2 regions of the Micromonospora sp. NPDC005220 genome follow, and region 2 is predicted to be linked to the other one. Evidence: riboswitches for the same ligand, from Rfam matches in the RefSeq annotation. Region 2 holds a riboswitch; the other holds the start of a gene.
What was found. Region 2 has a riboswitch for cobalamin ahead of cobN (cobaltochelatase subunit CobN). Riboswitches for the same ligand answer to the same signal wherever they lie in the genome.
Positions count from the first base shown of each region.

Region 1 (7,733 bases), on a different contig from region 2:
GGAGTACGCGACCGCGCAGTCCTCCGACGTCATCGTGACGATGGGCTGCGGCGACACCTGCCCGGTCTTCCCCGGCAAGCGCTACGAGGACTGGCAGCTCGACGACCCGGCCGGCAAGGGCGTCGACGCCGTCCGCCCGATCCGTGACGAGATCCGGGGCCGGGTGGAGAAGCTCCTCACCGAGCTGAACCTCGCCTAAGGGCGCTACTGGGGATCCCCGATGCCCTGGGCTATCGGCGGCGGCGGGGCCCAGAAGTCGTCGCCAGGCAGCCCTTTCTCGGGGAGCCAACGTCTTCACTTCTGCAACATGATCGATGCGGCCTCCGCCACGACTCCCAACGACCAATCGAGTTGACGGCATGTGCCCTGATTCGTGCACTCAAGGCAGCCGCCTGAACGCCACGGCCGGTCCAGTGCCCGAGTCCAGTGCGCATCAAGGGTCCTCATCGCGGCGAACAGCTCGCCTGCCCGGCTCACCGGTTCATCGATCGGCACGGCGGCACCTCCCGCGATCACGACTGTTGGCCCCACCTGGGGGCAGAGACCATTAGTCGTGCTCCCCAGGTGGGTATGCGGCCGAGGACCCAGGAGTTTGCCGAAACCAGGGAAACCGGCCAAGCTGCAACTTATTCCAACTTGTAGGAGTAGGTCAAGGTGCCTCCTGGAACTTGTTGGAACAGGTCTGCTCGTGATCAGATTGGGCTGCCGAGACCAGGGAACCCTACGGAGATCGACCCATGCCGACCGAGCGAGTGGACTACCGGCGGATCGCCAACGAGATCGCGGGGAAAATCAAGTCGGGTGAGCTTGCTCCGGGCGAGAAGCTGCCGTCCACCCGTGAGCTGGCCGAGCAGTATGGCGTACACATCTCCACCATCAACCGGGTCATGACGATCCTGAAGGATCGCGAGTTGGTCGAGGGCCATCCAGGCAAAGGTGTCTACGTCGCAGAAGTCCAGAGCTGAACGCGCCACTTCCTCGATCAGGTGATGAAAAGTAGCTGTCGGGGTCGTCTCCGGGCTACTTCTCATCACCTGATCATGGGAAGCGCGTGGGGCGCGGTCGTTAGAAGTCGTCGTCGAAGGCGACGGTGCCGGTCACCCCGACCTGGTACGCCGACACCCGCCGCTCGAAGAAGTTGGACAGCTCCTGCACGTCCTGCAACTCCATGAAGCCGAACGGGTTGCTCGACCCGTAGTGCGGCGCGATGCCGAGCTGGGCGAGCCGACGGTCGGCGACGTGCTGGAGGTACTCCCGCATGTCGGCCAACGTCAGGCCGGGCACGCCGTGGCCCAACAGGTCCTCGGCGAACTGCACCTCACACTCGACCGCCTCGATGAGCATCCGACGGACCTGGTCGGCGAGATCGTCGTCGAACAGGTCCGGCTCCTCGGCGCGAACGGTGTCGACGACGTCGAACGCGAACGCCATGTGCATCGACTCGTCGCGGAACACCCAGTTGGTGCCGGAGGCCAGGCCGTGCAGCAGGCCGCGGGAGCGCAGGAAGTAGACGTACGCGAACGCGCCGTAGAAGAACAACCCCTCGATGCAGGCGGCGAAGCAGATCAGGTTCAGCAGGAACGTCCGCCGGTCCTCCCGGGACCGCAGTTCCCGGAGGTCGTTGAGGGAGTCGATCCAGCGGAAGCAGAACTCGGCCTTACCGCGGATCGAGGCAATGTTCTCGATGGCCGCGAAGGCTTCGAAACGCTCGGTCTCGTCGGGCACGTACGTGTCGAGCAGGTTGAGGTAGAACTGGACGTGCACGGCTTCCTCGAACAGCTGCCGGGACAGGTAGAGGCGACCCTCGGGGCTGTTGACGTGCTGGTAGAGGTTCAGCACCAGGTTGTTGGCGACGATCGTGTCACCGGTGGCGAAGAACGCCACCAGCCGGCTGACCAGATGCCGTTCGGCCGGCGACAGCTTGTCCAGGTCGGCGAGGTCGGCGTGCAGGTCGACCTCCTCGACCGTCCAGGTGTTGCGGATCGCGTCGCGGAACCGGTCGAAGAAGTGCGGGTAGCGCATCGGGCGGAGGGTGAGGTCCATCCCGGGATCGAGCAGCATGTGCGTGGTCCTCGTGTCGGTGGTGCTGGTGTCGGCGGCGGGGGTGGCGGCGGGGGTCACTGGCAGGCCTCGCACGACTCGGGGTTCTCCAGCGAGCAGGCCAGCGCCTCCGCGTCGACGGCGACGGGTGCGACAGCGCTGACGGTGGCCTGCTGGATCCGCGTCGCGGGGCGCGAGCGCAGGTAGTAGGTGGTCTTCAGCCCGGCCTTCCAGGCGTACAGGTACATCGAGGAGAGCTTGCCGATGGTGGGCGCGGCCAGGAACAGGTTCAGCGACTGCGACTGGTCGATGAACGGTGCGCGGGCGGCAGCCAGGTCGATCAGCGCCCGCTGGGGCAGCTCCCACGCGGTGCGGAACAACTCCCGCACGCCGGCCGGCAACTCCGCGATGTCCTGCACCGACCCCTCGGCCCGCTTGATCGCCGAACGGATCCGCTCGGTCCACAGCCCGCGGGCCTTCAACTCGCGTACCAGAGCGGTGTTGACTTGGAGAAACTCCCCCGACAGGGTTTCGCGCTTGAACAGGTTGGACACCTGCGGCTCGATGCACTCGTAGCACCCGGCGATCGAGGCGATGGTCGCTGTCGGCGCGACCGCCACCAGCAGCGAGTTGCGCAGCCCGTACGCCTCGACCCGCTCCCGCAGGGCGGCCCAGCGTGCGGTCTGCGTACCCTCGACACCCCACAGGTCGGGCTGGAGCTGGCCCCGCGCGGCCCGGGTCTGCGGGTACGCCGGGTGCGCGCCGAAGTCGCGCGCCAGGTCGGCGGAGGTCTCCAGCGCGGTCAGGTACAGCTCCTCGCTGATCCGGGTGGACAGCTCCCGCGCGGCCGGCGAGTCGAACGGCAGCCGCAGCGCGAAGAAGACGTCCTGGAGCCCCATCAGTCCGAGCCCGACCGGCCGCCAGCGGGGGTTGCTCGCCGCCGCCTGCGCGGTCGGGTAGTAGTTGATGCCGATCACCCGGTCGAGGAAGGTCACCGCGGTCCGCACCGTGACGCGCAGCCGCTCCCAGTCGATGCCGCCGTCGCCGAGGTGGGCCGCGAGGTTCACCGAGCCGAGGTTGCACACGGCGGTCTCGGTGTCGCTGGACACCTCGACGATCTCGGTGCAGAGGTTGGACAGGTGCACCACGTTGCCCGGCTCGGCGGTCTGGTTGCAGAGTCGGTTGGCGGCGTCCTTGAAGGTCATCCACCCGTTGCCGGTCTGGGCGAGGGTCCGCATCATCTTCCCGTACAGCTCCCGCGCCGGGACCTGCCGCACGTGGCGACCCTGCGCCTCGGCCTCCCGGTACGCGGCGTCGAACCGCTCCCCCCACAGGTCGGGCAGCTCGGGCACCTCGTGCGGGTCGAACAGCGACCACATCTCGTCGGCCTCGACCCGGCGCATGAACTCGTCCGGGATCCAGTTGGCCAGGTTGAGGTTGTGGGTGCGCCGGGCGTCCTCACCGGTGTTGTCCCGCAGTTGCAGGAACTCCTCGATGTCCGGGTGCCACGGCTCCAGGTAGACGCAGGCCGCGCCCTTGCGCCGGCCGCCCTGGTTGACCGCGGCGACGCTCGCGTCCAGGGTGCGCAGCCACGGCACGATCCCGTTGGACTGCCCGTTGGTGCCCCGGATCAGCGCGCCCCGGGAGCGGACCCGGGAGTACGCGATGCCGATGCCGCCGGCGAACTTGGACAGGTTGGCGACTTGGGCGTAGCGCTGGTAGATCGAGTCCAGCTCGTCGCGCGGGGAGTCGACCAGGTAGCAGGACGACATCTGGGTGTGCCGGGTTCCGGAGTTGAACAAGGTCGGTGAGCTGGGCAGGTAGGCCAGGCTGGACATCAGCCGGTAGAAGTCGGCCGCCTCGTCCGCCGTCCGGGACAGTCCACAGGCCACCCGCAGCAGCCAGTACTGCGGTGTCTCCAGCACCAGTCGGCTGGTGGGGTGGCGCAGCAGGTAGCGGTCGTACACCGTGCGCAGGCCGAAGTACTCGAACCGACGGTCGCCGTCCGGGTCGACGGCGGCGTCGAGGGTGGTGGCGTGTGCGGCGACGAACGCGGCGGTGTCGTCGCCGATCAGGCCCTCGGCGTGGCCGACCCGGATCGCCGCGCTGAACGAGGTGATGCCCTGTCGACGCACCTCCTTGTCGACGTAGCCGGCCAGCAGCCGCGCGGCGAGGCGCGAGTACTGCGGCTCCTCGCCGATCATCTCGGCCGAGGTCTGGATGGAGAGCCGGTCCAGTTCGGCCGTCGTCGCGCCGTCGTAGAGGCCGCTGATGGTGCGGGTGGCCACCCGCATCGGGTCGACGTCGGTCAGGTCGTCGGCCCACCGCTCGACCGCCCGGACGATCTTGTTCACGTCCACGGGTTCGGTACCGCCGTCGCGCTTGCGGACCTGCATCGGCGTGCGCCGCACTGTCGCGTCGCCGCTGGCCGGGACTACCTCGGTGACTGTCACCACTCGCTCCTCGGAGTTCGAGACCTGGTGGTCCGGACGCGAGGAGACAGACACCGACGGACGCCACGCCAGCCCGGCGTGGGTCAGGGGGCGTCAGCCGTCCCACGCGGCCTCGGACCGCCGCCCACCCGGGTGCGGGTACGCGGCGCGCTGGCAGGTCTTCGGACTCGTGGGCACGACCGGGTTGGCCGGTCTCCTACTGGCCGTCGCTTCCCAGGCCGATCGGTGGCCCAGTGCTGATGACGGCTGTCGTTCCCACTCACCGCTGCGGGACAGTCCCGGATTTCCACCGGGTTCCCTGTTGCCTCGACCGCGCCGGATGAGCGGCCGAACCAGCTGCGCTCGACACCATATATAGGGACACAGTCGTTGTCACACCCCACATGTCGGTCTCGGGCGTGTCGGCGGGCGGCTCGGTGATCACGATCACCAACCCCACCGACTACGCTCGACCCGATCGCCGCGAGACAACCGGGGCGGGCTCTCGCGCGGGCGTGCACGGCCGGTGAGGTGGATCTCGGCAGTGCCGCAAACATCATATGTCTGCGGCTTGGTGGTGATCGACAACGTTGACTGTCCGAAGCAGCCGTCCGTATACTCCCTTTGATCATCTGATCTTTGGTCGAGTCGGGCGAGGAGCGCATGCCGCAGATCACTGCCGTCACCGTCGAAGACGTCCGCTTCCCCACCTCCCTGACCGCTGACGGATCAGACGCCATGAACAAGGACGGCGACTATTCGGCGGCCTACGTCGTCCTGCACACCGACGGCGTCGACGGCACCGGTGCGCCGCTAGCGGGGCACGGCCTGACCTTCACCATCGGTCGCGGCAACGACATCGTCGCGGCGGCGGCGGTCCACCAGGCACAGCTCCTCGTCGGCCTGGACGTGGCCACGATGGCAGCGGACATGGGCGCGGTCTACCGCCTCCTCACCTCCGACTCGCAGCTGCGCTGGCTCGGCCCGGAGAAGGGTGTCGTCCACCTGTCCCTCGCCGCCGTGTTGAACGCGTCGTGGGACCTGGTCGCCCGGCTCGCCGACAAGCCGCTGTGGCGGCTGCTCGTCGAGATGACCCCCGAGCAACTCGTCGACATCGCGGACCTGCGCTACCTGTCCGACGCGCTGACCCGGGACGAGGCACTGGCCATCCTGCGGGCCAAGGAAGGCACGAAGGCGGCCCGCCTCGCCGAGCTCGACCGCACCGGCTACCCCGCCTACACCACCTCGGCGGGTTGGCTCGGCTACGGCGACGACAAGCTGCGCCGACTGTGCCAGGAGGCGGTCGACACCGGCTACGGCTACGTCAAGCTCAAGGTGGGCGCCAACCTTGAGGACGACATCCGCCGCTGCGCGATCGCGCGGGAGATCCTCGGGCCGGATCGCAACCTCATGATCGACGCCAACCAGGTGTGGGACGTCGGTCAGGCCATCGAGTGGGTCACCGCCCTCGCCCGGTTCACACCACTGTGGATCGAGGAGCCGACCAGCCCCGACGACATCCTGGGCCACGCGGCCGTGCGCCGTGCCGTCGCTCCGATCGGCGTCGCCACCGGCGAGCACTGCCACAACCGGGTGATGTTCAAGCAGCTGTTCCAAGCCCAGGCCATCGACTTCTGCCAGCTGGACACCGGCAGGTTGGCCAGCATCAACGAGATCGTCGCGGTGCTGCTGCTCGCCGCGAAGTTCGACGTCCCGGTGTGCCCACACGCCGGCGGCGTCGGGCTGTGCGAGATGGTCCAACACGTGTCGGTGCTCGACTACGTCGCGATCTCGGGGGATCTCACCAACCGGGTCACCGAGTTCGTCGACCACCTGCACGAGCACTTCACCGATCCGTGCATCATCCGGGACACCGGCTCGGGCAGCGGTTACGTCCTGCCCAGCCAGCCCGGCTACTCCACCCGGATGCGTCAGGAGTCGGTCGCGCTCTACCGGTTTCCCGACGGCCACTACTGGGCGGCGGCAGACCCGACTACGGTGGCATCTCCGGAGGCGTACGTGATCGCGGGTGGGAAGGCCACCCCCGCCGGCCGCTAGGGGAGTCATGTCTCGCACTGACGAAGTGGTCAACGGCATCAAGCGGATGATCCTCGAAGGGCAGTTCAGGCCGGGAGACCGGCTGCCCATCGAGAAGGACCTCGCCGAGTCGCTCGGCGTCTCGCGGGGCTCGCTGCGCGAGGGCATGTCGGCCCTGTCGATCCTCGGCATCGTCAACATCCGCCAGGGCGACGGCACCTACGTCACCAACCTCGACGCGCCACAGCTGCTGGCCCCGATGGGTTTCGTGGTGGACTTCCAGGGTCAGGGCGACCCACGGCACATCCACACCGTCCGGCGGCTGCTGGAGTGCGAGGCGGCCCGGCTGGCGGCGACCAGGATCACCGACGAGGCCCTGGCCCAGGCGGGTGACCTGCTCGACGAGGCGGCCCGGATGGTCGGCCAGTCACCGCAGGACCACGAGCGGATCATGGAGATCGACATCGCCTTTCACCGGATCATCGCGGTGCACGCCGAGAATCCGGTGCTGGTCGGTCTGATCGAAGCCTTCGCCGGGCGCACCATCCGGGGCCGGCTCTGGCGGAGTCTGCACGAGGAGGGCGCGGACCTGCGTACCCATGACGAACACGTGGCGATCCTGAAGGCCCTCGTGGCGCGCGACCCGGAGCGGGCCCGCACCCGGATGGCCAACCACCTGATCGGCGTGGAGGAGTCGTTGCAGGGGTTGCCCGACGACGGTGACACCAGCACCGAGGCGGCCGGGTCGTGACCGTCGGCCCCTACGACTGCACGTCGAGCAGCCCCTCGTCGTACAACGCCGTCCAGAGCTGATCCGGGACGTCGACGTCAGCTCGGCTCAGGGTCTCGGTGACCTGGGCCTCGTCGCGCATGCCGACCACCGTCGAGACCACGGCCGGGTGACGACGGACGAACGCCAACGCCGCCTGCGGCAGCGTGACGCCGTACGTCTGACACACCCACGCTATCCGGCGGGCCTGGTCGATCACCTCGGCCGGCGCCTGCCGGTAGTCGTAGACGGCGTCGGTCGGCGGCACGTCCCGGGCCAGCAGCCCGGAGTTGTAGACCCCGGCGACCACCACACCGACGTGGCGGGCCTGCGCGACGGGCAGCAGGTCGGTCAACGCGCCCTGCTCCAGCAGGGTGTACCGGCCGGCGCACATCACCACGTCCACGTCGGTCTCCGCCACGAAGCGGGCCAGCATCGCGGACTGGTTCATCCCG
Region 1 is NZ_JBEXHP010000035.1:20,627-28,359, reverse strand. It holds gene ABZU52_RS15830 (arsenate reductase ArsC) at 1-199, shown strand, start outside; gene ABZU52_RS15825 (hypothetical protein) at 295-495, opposite strand; gene ABZU52_RS15820 (winged helix-turn-helix domain-containing protein) at 738-965, shown strand; gene ABZU52_RS15815 (ribonucleotide-diphosphate reductase subunit beta) at 1,066-2,061, opposite strand; gene ABZU52_RS15810 (ribonucleoside-diphosphate reductase subunit alpha) at 2,118-4,436, opposite strand; cobalamin riboswitch at 4,628-4,845, opposite strand; gene ABZU52_RS15805 (enolase C-terminal domain-like protein) at 5,136-6,530, shown strand; gene ABZU52_RS15800 (FadR/GntR family transcriptional regulator) at 6,538-7,260, shown strand; gene ABZU52_RS15795 (aldo/keto reductase) at 7,271-7,733, opposite strand, start outside.
Region 1: linked by a shared signal. The riboswitch ahead of ABZU52_RS15810 (ribonucleoside-diphosphate reductase subunit alpha) and the one ahead of cobN (cobaltochelatase subunit CobN) in region 2 are both predicted to bind cobalamin.

Region 2 (7,733 bases):
CCGCAAGCACGCGGTGCCGTTGTACGAGGCGGCGCGCACCGGCTACCCGGAGCGGATGCGGACCTGGAGCCGGGCCCACCCGGAACGCCACGCCCGCTGAACGCCCGCTCCGCCGAGTTTCCGGCCGTCAGGATCGGTGCGGGTGGGCCGGCGCAGGTTCGTGGAAGGCGGTCGCGCGGGCCTCCATCCGCCGGAATTCGGGCGATGCCACAGTTCGTATCGTCGCGGCGAGCACGAGGGCGCAGAGACCCGCCCCGCCCCAGAAGACCGCTCGTACGCTGACCAGTTCCGCGGTCAGGCCGGCGACCAGAGCCCCGAGCGGCATCGATCCCCAGCTGGTCAGGCGGCTGACCCCGCTGTAGCGCCCCATCATCTCATCGGGCACGACGAGCGCGCGCAACGAACTGTAGGTGACGTTCCACGCGCCGGAGCCGGCGCCGCCCAGGACGGTCGTCACGGCGATCAGCCGGGGGGACGAGGTGACCGCTGGTGCTGCCAGCAGCACGGCGAAGCTGGCCATTGACGCGGCGAGGACGACCCGCCGTCCCAGCCGGCGGGTGAGCGCGGGCGCGGCGGAAGCTCCCACGACGCCACCCACTCCCAGGGCTCCGATCAGCAGGCCGTACTCCGCGCGGCTCAGGTTCATCGGTCCGGGTGCGATCGCGTAGACGACGAGGACCGCCATCCAGGCGGCCCAGCACCCACTCGCTGCGCCGGCCACCAGCAGCAGGGTCCGCAGAATTTTTGCCTGCCACACGTATTGGATGCCCTCCCGAATGTCGGTGCGGAGGCCCGGAGCGTTCGTCGCCGGTCCGGGGCGACCGCTGCTGCGGTAGTGACCGGTCATGACGGCCAGGGCGAGTAGCGCGCCCGCGTAGCCGACGCCGCCGGCGCCGAGCGCGACAGCCAATCCAGTGGCGGCTAGCAGGCCACCCAGCGGGGGCCCGATGAACTCGTTGGCCGCGGTCTCGGTCGCGGTCAACCTCGCGAACGCGGCCTCCATGCGGTTGCGGGGCACGACCATCGGCACAACCGACATCCGGGTGGTGTCGGCGAAGACCTCGGCGGTGCCGAGGAGCAGCGCCACCGCGTACAGGCCGGCCAGCGGAAGGACGTCCAGGACGAGGGCACCCACGAGTACGGCGAGAACCAGGGTGCGCGCGGCGGCCATCGTCATGATCAGGTGCCGGCGATCCGCCCGGTCGGCGAGGGCACCGGCGGGCAGTGAGAACAGCAACCAGGGCAGGGTGTTGGCCAGGGTGGCGGCGGCAACCAGAGCGGGGGAGTCCGTCATCGAGACGGCCGCCAGCGGCAAGGTCAACTTGACGACGCCGTCTGCCAGGTTGGTGACCGCGGCACCGGCCCACAGCGCCGTGAAGTTCCGCGCGCGCACGGTCGTCGGGGTGCCTGGCTGGGTGTCGCTGTGCATGTCCCGGAGCTTGCGACATCCCGCAGCGCCTCCCTAGAGTTTCGACTGGAGGCGAAACATGGCGGTGTTCCTGGTCGACGCCGAAGTGATGGCGCAGGCCCGTTTCGGCACTTCGCAGCTCACCGAGACGTTGGCGGCACTGAATATCCTGCGCCGGGGTCAGCCGCTTCCGTGGCATCGGGCCTGGCGCGACCAGCATGTCGACGCCTTCCAGGGCTATCTCGACGGTGACCCGGTGACCCGGGCCATCCTGGCGCACGCCATATCGTCCTCCTGGATGGCTGACTTTCTGACGGTGCCGCCCGCCCGTCCGGACCTGACGTTGGACGACGAGCTCGTGGAGCTGGAGTCGCTGCCGGACGACCGAATTCGTGCGGATCTGGCCCACGTACGTTCGCCGCTGGCCCCGGAGTTGCGCTGTTCGGGGTTGGCGAGCCGGACGGCCGCCCTGGTGCGGTGGGTCTGGTGTCACACGATCGAAGCGGACTGGCCGCGCCGGCAGTCGGTGCTACGTGCCGATGTGGTGTCCCGGATCTCCCGCCTCGGCAGGGACGGATGGTCGGGGGTCATCAACGACATGCGGCCGGGCATGCGCTGGCTGGGCAACGGCCGGCTGCAGGTCGAGGAGCGGCCCTACCCACCGTCCGACGTGCGGGGCGGGACGTTGACGTTCTTCGCGGCCCACTGCCGGGGAGGCTGGATCTCCTGGAGGTTGCCCGACCGCTTCGGGATCGTCTATCCGGTGACGGGGATCTTCGCCGAGGCGTCTCTCACCACACCGGATCCTCTGCGCCGCCTGCTCGGGACCGCACGGAGCAGGGTTCTGGTGCAGGCGGCCGAGCCGGTCAGCACCACGGCCGTGGTCGCCGCGACCGGACTGCCGCTCGGCACGGTCGGTGGTCACCTGCGCGTGCTGACCGAGGCCGGTCTGCTTCAGAAGCGCCGGTCGGGTCGGGAAGTCCTCTACTGGTGGACGGATGCGGCGCGGGCGCTCGTGGCCGGAGCCTCATCGTTCTGACGGGGCACATGGTCCCAGTAGTGGGTGTGCGCGGGGCCCTGGCCGGCGTCGATCATCACACTCCCCCGGACCATCGGCGCAGGCCAGATTGCCTCCAGCCGCCCTTTGCTCTGCTTACCCATGTGCACCGGTGACGCTGCGTGCCTGGTGCATATAGATAAGCAGAGCAAAGGGCCGCAGACATTGATGTGGGCATTGCGTCGCGCGCAGCAGCGCGGGCACCGATCGCCGAATCTCGATTAGTGGCGTCCGTCTGGCGGGGCCGGGCTGGCGTTGACCGGCGGCGGAGGGGTGTGGCAGCATTCGCGGCCTGACGGCAGTGAAGGAAGTCGGTGCGAATCCGACGCGGTCCCGCCACTGTCACCGGGGAGTGATCCCCCCTCGTGCGCCACGGCCGTGTGTCTGCGGTTGGAAGGCCGGGGGAGAGCGTCGATCCGGAAGCCAGGATACTTCGGCCGTCGGGACGTACCCCAGGGCGTGGACACCCGAGGAGGACCCGATGACGCATGGCGTCTCGCGCACCGACGAGCACCGTCGTACCCCGAGCGGCGGTCCCGCCGCCGCGCACCGATCCGGCCGCACGATCGCGCCGGCATCCGGGCTCTGGGGCCCCGTTCACCGCTGAGGTTCGCACTTCGCTACCCGTCGCCGCCGGTCTCGCGCCGGTGAGCCGTCCGGGTCGCGGCGTCCGCTGAACCCCGCGCCCACCCCCACGTCGTCGCCGAATCGCTTCCGCGAGCGCGCTGACGTTACCGTCCGGAGCCTGCCGTGCGCATTCTGCTGCTGTCCACCGCCGACACCGACCTGCTGGCCGCCCGCGCCAGCGACGCCGACTACCGGTTGGCCAACCCCGCGCGAGTCACCGTCGAGGAGGTGCCCGCCCTGCTCGACGGGGTCGCCCTCGTCGTCGTACGCCTGCTCGGCGGTCGGCAGGCGTGGCCGGACGGCCTCGCCGCGGTGCTCGCCACCGGCGTGCCGACGGTCGTGCTCGGCGGTGAGGCACTACCCGACGCGGAGCTGATGGCCATCTCCACAGTGCCGTCCGGGGTCGTCACCCAGGCGCTGGCGTACCTGGTCGAGGGCGGTCCGGACAACCTGGGGCAGTTGGCCCGGTTCCTCTCCGACACGGTGCTGCTCACCGGCGAGGGGTTCACCCCGCCCGCGCCCACCCCGGCGTACGGCGTGCACGGCGAACACCCCGTCGACCCGGGCCGGCCCACCGTGGGGATCGTCTTCTACCGGGCGCACGCTCTCGCCGGCAACACCGGTTTCGTCGACGTGCTCGCGGACGCGGTCCACCGGGCCGGCGGCAACCCGTTGCCGATCTTCTGCGGCTCGCTGCGCGGGCTGACCGCGAACACCGGCCCGCTCGGGCTCTTCGCCCGCTGTGACGCGCTGCTGGTCACGGTGCTCGCCGCCGGCGGCGCGGTGGCCGCGGACGCCTCCGGTGGCGGTGACGAGGACGCCTGGGACGTCGGCGCCCTGGCCGCCCTGGACGTGCCGGTCATCCAGGCGCTCTGCCTCACCAGCACCCGGGCGCAGTGGGCCGACAGCGACGCCGGGCTGTCCCCGTTGGACGCGGCGATGCAGGTGGCCATCCCCGAGTTCGACGGCCGGATCGTCACTGTGCCGTTCTCGTTCAAGCAGATCGACGCCGACGGGCTCTCGGTCTACGCCGCCGACCCCGAGCGAGCCGCCCGGGTCGCCGGGATCGCGGTGCGCCACGCCCGGCTGCGGTACGTGCCACCCGCCGACAAGCGGATCGCCGTGGTGCTCAGCTCGTACCCCACCAAGCACTCCCGGGTCGGTAACGCCGTCGGGTTGGACACCCCGGCCTCGGCGGTCCGGCTCTTCGCCGCGCTGGCCGAGGCCGGCTACGACCTGGGGAACGCGCCACCGCCCCAGGACGGCGACGCGCTGATCCACGCGCTGATCGCCGCCGGTGGTCACGACGTGGAGTGGCTCACCCCGGAGCAGTTGGCCGCCGCCGAGGCCCGGATACCGGGGCAGACGTACCGGCGCTGGTTCGACCAGGTCCCGGTCGAGCTGCGCGAGCGGATGCGGGAGCACTGGGGTGAGCCGCCCGGCGAGCTGTACACCGAGGGCGGCGACATCGTGCTCGCCGGGCTGCGCTTCGGCAACGTGGTGCTGCTGATCCAGCCGCCCCGCGGCTTCGGGGAAAACCCGATCGCCATCTACCACGACCCGGACCTGCCGCCGAGTCACCACTACCTGGCCGCGTACCGCTGGTTGACCGCGCCGGTGACGGACGGCGGCTTCGGCGCGGACGCCGTGGTGCACCTGGGCAAACACGGCACCCTGGAGTGGCTGCCCGGCAAGGGCCTCGGTCTGGCCGCCGGCTGCGCGCCCGACGCGGTCCTCGGCGACCTGCCGCTGGTGTACCCGTTCATCGTCAACGACCCCGGCGAGGGCACCCAGGCCAAGCGGCGGGCGCACGCCGTGGTCGTCGACCACCTGGTGCCGCCGATGGCCCGCGCCGAAACCTACGGCGACCTGGCCAAACTGGAGCAGCTGCTGGACGAGTACGCGACAGTGCAGGCACTCGACCCGGCCAAGGTGCCCACCGTGCGAGCCCAGATCTGGGACCTGGTGCGCGCCGCCGAGCTGCACCACGACCTGCACGCCGAGGCGATGCCCGACCCGGACGACTTCGACGACTTCGTGCTGCACCTCGACGGGTACCTGTGCGAGGTCAAGGACGTGCAGATCCGCGACGGGCTGCACATCCTCGCCGACGCTCCCACCGGCGAGGCGCGGGTCAACCTGGTCCTCGCGGTGCTGCGCGCCCCGCAGATCTGGGGCGGCGCCCGCGCCCTGCCCGGCCTGCGGCAGGCCCTCGCCGTCACCTACGGGCTCGACGAGCAGGAGTTGCTCGCGGCGCCGGGACAGCGACTGGCGCTGCCGCCGGCGTTGACCGACGTGGTGGACGGGCCGGCCGGCACCGCCGCCGACGCGATCGACCTCATCGAGGCCCTCGCGCGGCGGCTGGTCGTCGGCATGGAGACCCTGGACTGGGCCGTGCACGCGATCGACGCCGTGGTGACCGAGGTGACCGGCCAGCCGCTCCCGGACGTCGCCGCGGTGCTGCACTTCGCCGCCACCGAGCTGGTACCCCGCCTGGACCGGACCACCGACGAGCTGTCCCACACCCTCGGCGCGTTGGACGGAAGGTTCGTGCCGCCCGGCCCGTCCGGCTCACCCACCCGGGGCCTGGTCAACGTGCTGCCCACCGGCCGCAACTTCTACTCCGTCGACCCGAAGGCCATCCCCAGCCGCAACGCCTGGGACGTCGGGGTGGCCCTCGCCGACTCGCTGCTGGCCCGGCACCTCGCCGACACCGGCGGGTACCCCCGCTCGGTCGGGCTGACCGTCTGGGGCACCAGCGCCATGCGAACCCAGGGCGACGACATCGCCGAGGTGCTCGCGCTGCTCGGTTGCCGGCCGGTGTGGGACGAGCGGTCCCGGCGCGTCACCGGCGTCGAGGTGGTATCGACCGCCGAGCTGGGCCGGCCCCGCGTCGACGTCACGGTGCGCATCTCCGGCTTCTTCCGGGACGCGTTCCCGCACGTGGTGGCGCTGCTCGACGACGCCGTCCGGCGGATCGCCGCCCTGGACGAGCCGGACGAGGAGAACTACCTGCGGGCGCACGTCGCCGCCGACCTCGCCGAGCACGGTGACGAGCGGCGGGCCACCGCCCGGATCTTCGGCTCGAAGCCCGGGGCGTACGGCGCCGGTCTGCTGCCGCTGATCGACGCCCGGACCTGGCGCAGCGACGCCGACCTGGCCGAGGTGTACGCGGTGTGGGGCGGCTACGCGTACGGCCGGGGCCTGGACGGTCGGGAGGCGCGCAAGGACATGGAACGCTCGTTCGCCCGGATCGCGGTGGCGGTGAAGAACCAGGACACCCGCGAGCACGACATCGTCGACTCCGACGACTACTTCCAGTACCACGGCGGGATGGTGGCGATGGTCCGCCACCTCACCGGCACGTCCCCGCAGGCGTACGTGGGTGACTCGGCGATGCCGCACGACGTACGCACCCGCACGCTGGGCGAGGAGACCCGGCGGGTGTTCCGCGCCCGGGTGGTCAACCCGAAGTGGATCGCTGCGATGCGCCGGCACGGCTACAAGGGCGCGTTCGAGCTGGCGGCCACCGTGGACTACCTGTTCGGCTACGACGCCACCGCCGGCGTGGTCGACGACTGGATGTACGAGCACCTGGCCGCCGGGTACCTCTTCGACGACACCACCCGGGAGTTCCTGGAGCAGTCCAACCCGTGGGCGTTGCGCGGCATCACCGAGCGGCTGTTGGAGGCCGCCGACCGGGGGCTGTGGGCCAAGCCGGAGCCGGCCACCCTCGACCGCCTCCGCGACACGTACCTGGCCAGCGAGGGTGACCTGGAGGACCGGGCGTGAGCGCGAGGAGTGAGCCGGTTTTGCGAGCCCCGCAGTCGCGAACGAAAGAAGGCCCAGCATGACCGCGACCTACCCGTTCAGCGCCGTGCTCGGCATGGCCGACATGCGGCTCGCGCTGCTGCTCAACGCGGTCTCCCCGGCGATCGGCGGGGTCCTCGTCCGGGGCGAGAAGGGGACCGCGAAGTCGACCGCCGTGCGGGCTCTCGCCGCGCTGCTGCCCCCGGTGCGCCGGGTCGCCGGCTGCCGCTTCGGCTGTGACCCGGCCGAGCCCGACCCGGCCTGCCCGGACGGCCCCCATCCCGCCGGGGCCGCCGCCGAGACCCACCCGGCGCGCCTCGTCGAACTGCCGGTGGGCGCCGCCGAGGACCGGGTGGTCGGGTCGCTGGACCTGGAGAAGGCGCTCGGCGAGGGCGTACGCGCCTTCGAGCCGGGCCTGCTCGCCGCCGCGCACCGGGGCGTGCTCTACGTCGACGAGGTCAACCTGCTGCACGACCACCTGGTCGACCTGCTGCTCGACGCGGCGGCGATGGGACGCAGCCACGTCGAGCGGGAGGGCGTCTCGGTCAGCCACGCCGCCCGGTTCCTGCTGGTGGGCACCATGAACCCGGAGGAGGGGGAGTTGCGCCCGCAGCTTCTCGACCGGTTCGGGCTGACCGTGGAGGTGAACGCCAGCCGGGACCCGGAGATCCGGGTGGAGGTGGTCCGCCGCCGGCTCGCCGCCGACGCCGACCCGGTCGGGTTCGCCGCCCGCTGGGCCGACGCCGACGCGGAGATCGCCGCCCAGGTGGCCGCCGCCCGCCGCCGGCTTCCCGGGGTACGCCTGCCGGACGCCGCCCTGCGGCAGATCGC
Region 2 is NZ_JBEXHP010000091.1:15,158-22,890, forward strand. It holds gene ABZU52_RS25250 (hypothetical protein) at 1-100, shown strand, start outside; gene ABZU52_RS25255 (MFS transporter) at 128-1,429, opposite strand; gene ABZU52_RS25260 (helix-turn-helix domain-containing protein) at 1,488-2,447, shown strand; cobalamin riboswitch at 2,770-2,899, shown strand; gene cobN (cobaltochelatase subunit CobN) at 3,216-6,884, shown strand; partial or broken gene ABZU52_RS25270 (ATP-binding protein) at 6,943-7,733, shown strand, end outside.